Regions from separate parts of the Paracidovorax wautersii genome, predicted to be linked through region 2. Evidence: riboswitches for the same ligand, from Rfam matches in the RefSeq annotation. Region 2 holds a riboswitch; the other holds the start of a gene.

The links. A riboswitch is a leader RNA that binds a small molecule or an ion and turns the genes downstream of it on or off. The one in region 2 is predicted to bind glycine.
Region 1: another riboswitch for glycine. It lies ahead of QE399_RS08440 (D-amino acid dehydrogenase); the one in region 2 lies ahead of gcvT (glycine cleavage system aminomethyltransferase GcvT).

The regions. Positions count from the first base shown of each region.
Region 1 covers NZ_JAVIZX010000001.1:1,851,947-1,857,216, reverse strand. The annotation lists gene QE399_RS08455 (Bug family tripartite tricarboxylate transporter substrate binding protein) at 1-4, shown strand, start outside; gene QE399_RS08450 (SidA/IucD/PvdA family monooxygenase) at 217-1,680, shown strand; gene QE399_RS08445 (CMD domain-containing protein) at 1,714-2,886, shown strand; glycine riboswitch at 2,944-3,022, shown strand; glycine riboswitch at 3,030-3,140, shown strand; gene QE399_RS08440 (D-amino acid dehydrogenase) at 3,227-4,549, shown strand; gene QE399_RS08435 (FIST signal transduction protein) at 4,719-5,270, opposite strand, start outside.
Region 2 covers NZ_JAVIZX010000001.1:3,369,848-3,375,117, forward strand. The annotation lists gene gcvP (aminomethyl-transferring glycine dehydrogenase) at 1-1,265, opposite strand, end outside; gene gcvH (glycine cleavage system protein GcvH) at 1,337-1,711, opposite strand; gene gcvT (glycine cleavage system aminomethyltransferase GcvT) at 1,830-2,981, opposite strand; glycine riboswitch at 3,037-3,174, opposite strand; glycine riboswitch at 3,191-3,287, opposite strand; gene QE399_RS15275 (Lrp/AsnC family transcriptional regulator) at 3,443-3,901, shown strand; gene QE399_RS15280 (DUF3455 domain-containing protein) at 4,015-4,593, shown strand; gene QE399_RS15285 (sigma-70 family RNA polymerase sigma factor) at 4,677-5,270, shown strand, end outside.

The DNA.
Region 1 (5,270 bases), 1.5 Mb from region 2:
CTAGATCAGGGCAACCCCCTGAGCGGCTGCGCCGCTCCCCCCTTCTCTCGTGGCGCTGCGCGCCCGGGAAGGGGGGCACCCCCAGCGGCCTGGCAGAGCCAGTTCCGCGGGGGTGCTGGTATGGGGCCGCGCCGGTTTCATGCGCCGTGACGGTGCTAGCCTGCATGGCTATCCGATCCCATTGCTCTACACGCCCTCTACTGCATCGACTTTTCCATGGCTATTTCCTCCCCTCTGGGCGCGGCCGGGCTGGCCGCGCTGGAACAACGGCTGCAGCACGATCTGCTCACGCTCAACTGGCGCGCCAAGCCCTGGCTGCCGCAGCGCACCCACGCAGGCCAGCCGGTCATCGACGTGCTCATCATCGGCGCGGGCCAGGCGGGGCTGGCGGCCAGCATGGCCTTGGCGCAGCAGGGCATCCGCGCCGTGCTGCTGGACCGCGCGCCGCTCGACCACGAAGGCCCCTGGGCCACCACGGCCCGCATGGAAACGCTGCGCTCGCCCAAGGAGCTGACAGGGCCTGCGCTCGGCCTGCCCTCGCTCACCTTCCGCGCCTGGTTCGAGGCCCAATGGGACGAGGCCGCCTGGGCCGCGCTCGACAAGATCCCGCGCCTGCAGTGGATGGACTACCTGCGCTGGTACCGCCGCGTGACCGCAGCCGACGTGCGCAACGGGCACGCCGTCACGGCCGTGCGCCCGCGCGATGACGGCCTGGTGCAAGTGGACGTGCAGGCCGACGGCCGCGCCACGGCCTGGTTCGCCCGCCGCGTGGTGCTGGCCACCGGCCGCGACGGGCTGGGCGGGCCGCAGATTCCGGCGTTCATGCACGGTGTGGACCGCAGCCGCTGGGCGCACTCCTCCGACGTGCTGGACTACGCCACGCTGCGCGGCCAGCGCGTGGGCGTGGTGGGCGCCGGGTCGTCCGCCATGGACAGCGCAGCCACCGCCCTGGAATGCGGCGCCGCGAGCGTGGACCTGCTGGTGCGCCGCGCCGATCTGCCGCGCATCAACAAGTCGAAAGGCTCGGGCGTGCCCGGCCTCACGCACGGCCACCATGCGCTGCCTCCGGAATGGAAATGGCGCATCCGCCACTACATCAACACCACGCAGGTGCCGCCGCCGCACGGCAGCACGCTGCGCGTGTCGCGCCACCCGAATGCGTTCTTCCACCTGGGCTGTCCGGTGCAGCGGGTGGCCGCATCGGGCCCCGAGCTACGCGTCACCACGCCGCGCGGCACCTTCGCGTTCGACTTTCTCATCGTGTCCACGGGCTTTGCCATCGACTGGTCGCAAAAGCCCGAGTACGCGCCCTTCGCGCCGCACGTGCGCACCTGGGGCGAGCGCTACCAGCCGCCCGCGGGCGACGAAGACCAGGAGCTGGCCGACTCGCCCGACCTGGGCCCCGTGTTCGAGTTCCAGCAGCGCACACCCGGGGCCTGCCCGGGCCTGGAGCGCATCCACTGCTTCTGCTACCCCGCCGCGCTGTCGCACGGCACGGTATCGGGCGACATCCCGGCCATCAGCGACGGCGCGCGGCGCCTGGCGACGGGTCTGGCCGGCCTGTTCTACTGCGAAGATGTGGAGCACCACTTCGACGTGCTGCAGGCCTATGCCGAGCCCGAGCTGCTGGGCGACGAATGGACGCCGGCCGATACGGCGCAACGCGTCCTGCCCGCGTGACAGCCCCCTGATTTTTCTGGATTGCACTCTGCCATGACCACGACCACCCCACACGACACCATCGACCAGATCGCCGGCCTTGCGCCGGGCAGCGCCGCGCACACCGTGCGCCACCAGCGCGACAAGGTCGCCCTCGCCACCCAGGGCTGTGAAGACGCACTGTTCGACCCCGGTCTGCCCGGCGGCCTGACACAGGCCGAGCGCCTGGCCGTGGCGCACGACATCACCCGTGTGAGCGGCCTGCCCGCGCTGGCGGCCCACTACCGCGGGGCGCTGCAGCCCTTGAACCCGGCACCGGCGCTGCAGGCGCTGGTGGACACGCCCGATGCCGCCATCGCCGATGCGCGCCTGCAAGCCATCGTGCACTTCGTGCGCACGCTGGCCACGCACCCCGCCGAGAGCGACCAAGCCGCGCTGCAGGCGCTGCCCGCCGCAGGCCTGTCGGTGCCCGACACCGTGCTGCTGGCACAGCTGATCGGTTTCGTCACCTACCAGTTGCGCGTGGTGGCCGGCGTGGCGGCCCTGGCGCAGCTGGGCGACGCCGATGCGGCGCCCCCCGCGCCCTTGCAGACCGCCGACGCCCCGCCCTTCATCCACCCCGCCAACCTGCCCGCCCCCGGCGAGCCGTTGCGCGTGAACGGCTACACCAGCGAGACGCTGGACTGGAAGGCCTGGCTGCCCGTGCTCGACCCGGCCGCCGCCACCGACGAGCAGAACGCCGTGCTCGACCTGAGCCACCCCAAGGCCCGCACCTCGGACTTCTACCTGCTGCTGGCACACCAGCCGCGTGTGCTGTCCGAACGGTCGCAGGCGTTCAACGCCATCATGTATGCCCCGGGCGGCCTCTCCCGCGCCGAACGCGAGGTGGCCAGCACCGTGGTCTCGCGCGTGAACGGCTGCGTGTACTGCGCCTCCGTGCACGCCCAGCGCTTCGAGCAGCTGGCCAAGCGCAACGATGTGATGGCGCAGATCTTCACCGAGCCCGACGGCGCCGGCACCAACGCCCGCGAACGCGCCATCGTGCAGGCCAGCGCTGCCCTGACCCGCACGCCGGGCGCATTCGGCGCGCAGCACCTGCAGCCGCTGCGCGATGCGGGCCTTTCCGATCTGGAAATTCTGGATGCCCTGCACGCCGCCGCCCTCTTCGCCTGGGCCAACCGCCTGATGCTGAACCTGGGCGAAGCGGTCTTCCCGCAGGCCGGCTGAACCCGCGGCCGCGCCGGGCGCTATGCGCGGCGCGGTTTCGCTGCTACGATCCGCCCCGCAGGAGAGTGAACGGCCCGGCCCCGCTGGCGTTCCACCGAAGGCGCAAACTCCCATACACGCTCAGGTCCCGTACTGCACCACCATCAAAGCCGTCTGGAGAGCCGCCACGCATGCCGTGGCGCACCGAAGGAGCAAGTGCTGCACCCCATTGGCGCAGCGTGAATCTCTCAGGTACCAAGGACAGGGGGAGCGGCAGCCGGGCCACGCGCCTGCTGCACGCTATCGATCCATAGCTGCCTGCACGCGCACGCCCGGCGCTTCACCCTCGAAAGGTTTGAAGATGCGCGTGATCGTCCTCGGCGCCGGCTTGCTCGGCACCACCTCCGCTTACTTCCTCCAGCAACTCGGCCACGAAGTGACCGTGATCGACCGCCAGGCCACGCCCGGCGCAGAGACCAGCTTCGCCAACGGCGGGCAGATCTCGGTGAGCCACGCCGAGCCCTGGGCCAACCCGAGCGCCCCGCTCAAGGTGCTGCAGTGGCTGGGCCGCGAAGATGCGCCGCTGCTCTTTCGCCTGCGTGCCGACATGCGCCAGTGGCTCTGGGGCCTGCAGTTCCTGCGCGAATGCACGCCGGCGCGCACACGCCACAACATCGAGCAGATCGTGCGCCTGGGCACCTACAGCCGCGACACGCTGCAGCAGCTGCGCCGCGATACCGGCATTCAGTACGACCAGCGCATGCAGGGCATCCTGCACTTCTATACGAGCCCCAAGGAGTTCGACGGCGCCCTCGCGCCGGCCGAGCAGATGCGCCAGCTCGGCTGCGAGCGCCGTGTGGTGAGCGCCGACGAGGCCGTGCGCATCGAACCGGCCCTGGCATCCATCCGCTCGCAGCTGGCGGGCGCCACCTACACCGAAGCCGACGAATCCGGCGACGCCAACGCCTTCACGCGCGCACTGGCTCAGCGGGCCGAGGCCGCCGGCGTGCAGTTCCGCATGGGCTGCCACATCACCGCGCTGCGCTCCGCAGGCGGTGCCATCGACCACGTGGAGATCACCGATGCGCAGGGCCGCTTCGAACGCGTGCGCGGCGATGCCTACGTGCTGGCCATGGGCTCGTTCAGCCCGCTGCTGGCCGAGCCCCTGGGCCTGCGCCTGCCCATCTATCCGGCCAAGGGCTACTCGGTCACGCTGCCCGTGCGCGACGCCTCCGCCGCCTACGAGGTCAGCCTGACGGACGACGAGTACAAGCTGGTCTTCTCGCGCTACACGCGCCCGGCGCAAGGCGATCAGCCGGCGCGCGACGTGATGCGCATTGCCGGCACCGCCGAACTCAACGGCTATGGCCGCGACCTGAACCCCGTGCGCTGCGAGGCCATCGTGAAGCGCGTGGAGCAGCTGTTTCCCGGCGCGGGCGATACGGCGCAGGCGCAGTTCTGGACGGGCCTGCGCCCGGCCACGCCAAGCAACGTCCCGCTCATCGGCCGCACGAAGCTGCCCAACCTGTTCCTCAACACGGGTCACGGCACGCTGGGCTGGACGCACGCCTGCGGCTCGGGCAAGTCGATCGCGCGCATCGTGAGCGGGCTGGCGCCGGAGCTGGACTTCGCCTTCGCCGGACTTCCGCGCGCGGTGGCGCCGGTGCTGCAGCCAGCGGGGTGAGCGACCTGTCGCAGCGATCCGGACGGCATGCGGACAGCGGTGTCGGGGCCCCTATCCGCTACCAATAACGGAGCACCTTGCGCTTTCCACATAAGCGATCTCATGCAAAAGAGCATTGAATCGCCGATGGACAAAGCGCCAAGCGCTATCAAAATGAAGTGCGCCGGGTTCAGGCCGTGGTCTCGTCGCCCACGAAGACGGTGAGCACGCCCGTGTAGCCGTAGAGCCGGTGGTGCGCGATCTCGCCGGCGGCGAAGAAGCCCACCAGCGGCACGTCGCCCAGGGCGTGGCGCACGATCTGCAGCTCCGCGCTGGGGCCGCCGAAGTGGGGGCCGCCCCGGCCGGAGCAGCTGACGTAGACCGCGCCCCGGATGCGCTGCTCTGGCAGCGCCGCGCCGCCCGAGAGCACCTGCGCCAGCACACTGCGTTCGCTGCCATCGCCGGGCGCGGTGGGCGCCAGGCCGTGCTCCAGTTCGTCGGGCTCCAGCTCTTCGCGGATCTCTGCGCAGATGCGCATCAGGTCGGCCCGCGCGGCCGCCACGTTGCGTTGGCAGAAGGCGAGCCGCATGCCCGTCTCCACCCGCTCGGTCAGCGCGACGCCGCGGCGCGTGGCGTCCAGCCCCACGATGTGGCGCACGCGCACATCGGTGCCGAAGTGGCCGGCGCGCCCCGCGGGCTGTGTGCCGGCATCGACCAGGCCGGCCATGGTGGCGCGCACGCG
Region 2 (5,270 bases):
CGGGCCAGCAGCTCGTCGGTGCGCGCACCGCTCTTGAGGCTCAGCGTGTCGAAGGCCGAGTCGTGGTGCGTGGCGGTGTAGCCCAGTTGCGCCAGGCCCTTGGACAGGATCGCGGTGTAGCTGGCCACGCGCTGCGCGATGCGCGTGAGGCCTTCGGGGCCGTGGTAGACGGCGTACATGCTGGCGATGACGGCCGGCAGCACCTGCGCCGTGCAGATGTTGGAAGTGGCCTTCTCGCGGCGGATGTGCTGTTCGCGCGTCTGCAGCGCCAGCCGGTAGGCGGGCTTGCCGTGCACGTCCACGCTCACTCCCACCAGGCGGCCGGGCAGGGAGCGCTTGAATGCATCGCGGCAGGCCATGTAGGCCGCGTGCGGGCCGCCCGCGCCCATGGGCATGCCGAAACGCTGCGTGGTGCCCACCACGATGTCGGCGCCGCCGGATTGGGCGGGGCCGCCGTCCCATTCGCCGGGCGGCTTGAGCAGGCACAGGGCCAGCACGTCCGCCGCCACGATGTAGGCGGCGCCCTTGGCATGCACCCTGACGGTGTCGCCGTCGTCCACGCCCAGGCGGCCGCTGGTGGAGGGGTACTGGTCGAGCACGGCGAAGTAGTCGTCGCCCGCCAGCAGCGTGTTCCACTGCTCGGCGCTGTCGGCCAGCACCACCTCGATGCCCAGCGGCTCGGCGCGCGTGCGGATCACCTCGATGGTTTGGGGGTGGGCGTCGCCCGCCACGATGAAGCGCTGGCCCTTGGCCTTGACCGAGCGGCGGGCCAGCGTCATGGCCTCGGCGGCGGCGGTGGCTTCGTCGAGCATGGACGCGTTGGCGATGTCCATGCCGGTCAGGTCCGTCACCATGGTCTGGAAGTTGACCAGGGCCTCCATGCGGCCCTGGCTGATCTCGGCCTGGTAGGGCGTGTAGGCCGTGTACCAAGCGGGGTTCTCCAGGATGTTGCGCAGGATCACGCCCGGCGTGTGCGTGCCGTAGTAGCCCTGACCGATGAAGCTCTTGAACACCTGGTTCTTCGCCGCAATCGCCTTCAGCTCGGCCAGCGCGCCGGCCTCGGTGCTGGCGGGCGGCAGATCCATGGGCTGGCTGCGCGCGATGGAGCGCGGCACGATGCCGTCGATCAGCGCGCGGCGCGAGGCCTCGCCGATCACCGACAGCATGTGGGCTTCGTCCGCCGCATCGATGCCGATGTGGCGGGGCTGGAACTCGGCGGCGTTCTCAAGCGCGGCGAGCGAGGGGAAGGGGGCAGAGGTGGTCATCGGCGGCGGCAGCAGGACGGGCGGCAAAAAGGAAAAGCGCCGCGGCCCGGCAAGGCCGCCGGCGCGTCGGATCAGGCGTTCTTGGTGAACTCGGCGTAGGCCGGTTCGTCCATGAGCGCGTCGAACTGCGACAGGTCGCTCACGCGGACCTTGAAGAACCAGCCGGCGCCCAGCGGATCGCTGTTGGCCAGGGAGGGATCGGCGCGCAGGGCCTCGTTGACCTCGACGATCTCGCCGGAGATGGGCATGTACACATCGGCGGCGGCCTTCACGGACTCGACCACGCCGGCCACTTCGCCCTGGGCGAACGATGCGCCCACGGCGGGCAGGTCCACGAAGACCACGTCGCCCAGCGCGTCCTGCGCATGCAGCGTGATGCCCACGGTGGCGGCCTGGTGGTCAGCGATGTCGATCCACTCGTGGTCCTTGGAAAACTTGGCGGTCATGGGGGCTCCAGAAAATGAAAGGTCAATCAGAGGAAAAAAGAGAACTGCCGTTGCCAGCTGCGACTGTAGCCGGGCGGGGACGGTCTTCCAACGGCTGAGGCGGTGCGGCGCGGCGCGATCAGCCGCGGTGGTAGCGCGGCGGGGTGAACGGCATGGGCGCCACCTCCATCGGCACGGGCTTGCCGCGCACGATGGCGTTCACACGCGTGCCAGGGGCCGCGTGGTCTGCAGACACGTAGGCCATGGCGATGGGCTGGTCTACCGTGGGGCCGAGCAGGCCGCTGGTCACCTCGCCGATGCGCTGGCCCTGCAGATCCTGCAGCTCGGTGTGCTCACGCACGGGCACGCGCTCCAGGGCCACCAGTCCCACGCGTTTGCGGGTAAGGCGGGCGGGCTGGTCGATCTGCGCCAGCACCTTGTCGGCACCCGGGAAGCCGCCGGCGCGGGCGCCGCCGGTGCGGCGCACCTTCTGGATGGCCCAGTTCAGCGCGGCCTCGGGCGGCGTCGTGGTGGTGTCGATGTCGTTGCCGTACAGGCACAGGCCGGCCTCCAGGCGCAGCGAATTGCGGGCGCCCAGGCCGACGGGCTTCACCTCGGGCTGGGCGAGCAGGGCGCGGGCCAGGGCCTCCGCCTGGGCGGCAGGCACGGAGATCTCGAAACCGTCCTCGCCGGTGTAGCCGCTGCGCGTCACGAAGCAGTCGCAGCCGGCGATGGTGAAGTCGCCACCAGTCATGAAGACCAGCTGCTGCACCCCGGGCGCCAGCCGCGCCAGCGCGGTGGCGGCCTGCGGGCCCTGCAGCGCGAGCAGGGCCTGGTCGGGCAGCGGCACGACCTGGCAGCGCTGGCCGATGCGGGCCTGGATGTGAGCGATGTCACCCGCCTTGCAGGCGCCGTTCACGATCACGAACAGCGTGGGTTCGCCATCGACCGTGCCCTGGTTGAAGAACATCAGGTCGTCGATGATGCCGCCTTCGTCGTTCAGCAGCAGGCCGTAGCGCTGCTTGCCCACGGGCAGGTCGATCACGTCCACGGGGATCAGCGTCTCGAACGCGGCGGCGGCATCCGCGCCTACCAGCTTGAGCTGGCCCATGTGCGAGACGTCGAACAGGCCGGCGGCGGTGCGTGTGTGGTGGTGCTCCGCCATCAGGCCGCTGGGGTACTGCACGGGCATGGAATAGCCGGCGAACGGCACCATGCGGGCGCCCAGCGCGATGTGCAGGGCGTTCAGGGGCGTGGTGAGCAGCGGGGCGGCGGAAGCGGACGAGGACATGGCGGAATCTCCGAGGGCAGGCATGGAAGCGGCCCATCCGGAGATGCGCCGCGGCATGTGCCCTGCTGTCCGCTTTACCTGAGAGATTCACCGCGCAGCCGGCGCCGGTGGCGCGTGTGCGGGGTTTGCTCCTTCGGTGGGTGGCGCCCGTGTCTCGTTGACGGTGCGCCGACCTCTCTCCAGCCAGGGAAACGCCCGCATCCCTGCGGGCGTTCCTGTCAGTCCTTTTGCCTGAGCGTTCGGGCGGTGGCCCTGCGCCTTCGGCGGCCCGCACAGGGTGCGCGGACTCTCTCCTGACAAGTGCGCGCAGTATACCGGCGTAGGCAGCGGCGGTTGGGCGGACGATGGCACGCCTGGGGCCAAGGACGGTGGCGGCGCGCGGCCCTGCTGCCGTTCACCGTAATCCCTCGGGTGCGGTAAATCGTTCTGCGGCTGCGCCGATGCCGTGAATAATGAACGCCATGGACCGCCTCGACCGAAAAATCCTTGCCGTGCTGCAAGGCAACTCCCGCGCCAGCCTGCAAGAGATCGGTCAGGCCGTGGGCCTGAGCCCGTCGCCCTGTTGGGGGCGCATCAAGAAGATGGAAGAGTCCGGCGTCATTCAGGGCTACACCGTGCGGCTGAACCCGCAGGCGCTGGACCTGGCGGACACCGTGCTGGTGCAGGTCACGCTCGACAGCCACTCCGACAACACGCTGGAGAAGTTCGGGGAGACGCTGGCCAGCATTCCGGAGGTGATCGAAGCGCATCTGGTCTCGGGCGACTACGACTACCTGCTGCGCGTGGTGGTCAAGGACACGCGCGATTACGAGCGGCTGCTGCGCGAGAAGCTCTACAAGATCAAGGGCATCCGCCACAGCCGTTCCAGCTTCGTGCTGCGCACGCTGAAGAAGGCCGATCTGCCGCTGTTCGTGGACTGATCGGAAAAATCTTCAGAATTTTTGCGCTGCGCTGCATCCAAAGGCGCGTCTCGTGTGTAGAGCCTGGTGCAGACCCTGTCGGGACTGTTCCATTCAACTACCAGGAGAACCTCATGCGCTCAATCCGTCTGACCCGTATCGCCACCGTCGCCGCGGGCGTGTCCGCTGCCGCCTTGCTGGCCGCCTGCGGCTCGATGTCCACGTCCGGTGCGCACAGCCCGCCTTTCTCGCAAGCCAGCCTGCCCGCGTCCATCCAGGTCCCGGCCGGCAACAAGGTGGCGTGGGAGACGGTGGGCAAGGGTGACATCACCTACGAGTGCAAGGACAAGGCTGGCATGCCCGGTCAGGTCGAATGGACCTTTGCCGGCCCCGACGCCAAGCTGATGGACCGCAGCGGCAAGCAGGTCGGCAAGTACTACGGCCCGCCCGCCACCTGGGAAGCCAACGACGGCTCCAAGCTGACCGCCACGCAACTGGCCGTCGCCCCGTCTACCGCCGGCGCACTGCCGTACCAGCTGGTGAAGGCCAACCCGGCCATGGGCAGCGGCGCGCTCACCGGCGTGACCTACATCCAGCGCGTGAACCTGAGCGGTGGCGTGGCACCCGCGAACATGGCCTGCACGGCTGCGAACAAGGGCCAGAAGACCACCGTGCCCTACCAGGCCGACTACATCTTCTACAAGGCGGCCTGATCGGCGCAAGGGCCCGCGGTGGAAGGGCAGGGTGCGCCGGATGAGGGCGCGGCGCAGGGGCATGGCGGCGCCGTGCCCGGCGCATGCACTACGATGCCGCATCCTTCCCACCGTGGGCACTTTCCTTGAACGCAGCCGACACCTTCGACTACGACGCAGCCCTGGCCGCCTGTGCCCGCGGTGACGCCCAGGCGCTGCAGCGCATCTACCGCCATGCGGGCCGGTATCTGCTGGGCGTGGCCTTGCGCATCGTGCGCGAGCGGGCCCAGGCCGAGGACGTGCTGCACGACGCCTTCATCAGCATCTGGCAGCGGGCCGGCAGCTTCGACGCCGGGCGCGGCGCGGCGCGCGGATGGATCTACAGCGTGGTACGCCACGCGGCGCTCAACGTGGCGCGCGGCAACGCGCGCGACGTGCGCATCGATGACGAGGCCCTGGAGGCCATCGACGATCAGGCGGCGCTGCACAGCTACCGCAGCCGGATCGACCCCTATGAACTGGGCGCCGACCTGGGCAAGCTCGACGCCTGCCTGGGCCGGCTGGAGCCCGCGCGGCGCGACTGCATCCTGCTGGCCTATGTGGAGGGATGCTCGCACGGCGAAATTGCGGAACGGACGCACACGCCGCTGGGCACCGTGAAGGCATGGATCCAGCGGGGCCTGCGGGCGCTGCGGGAG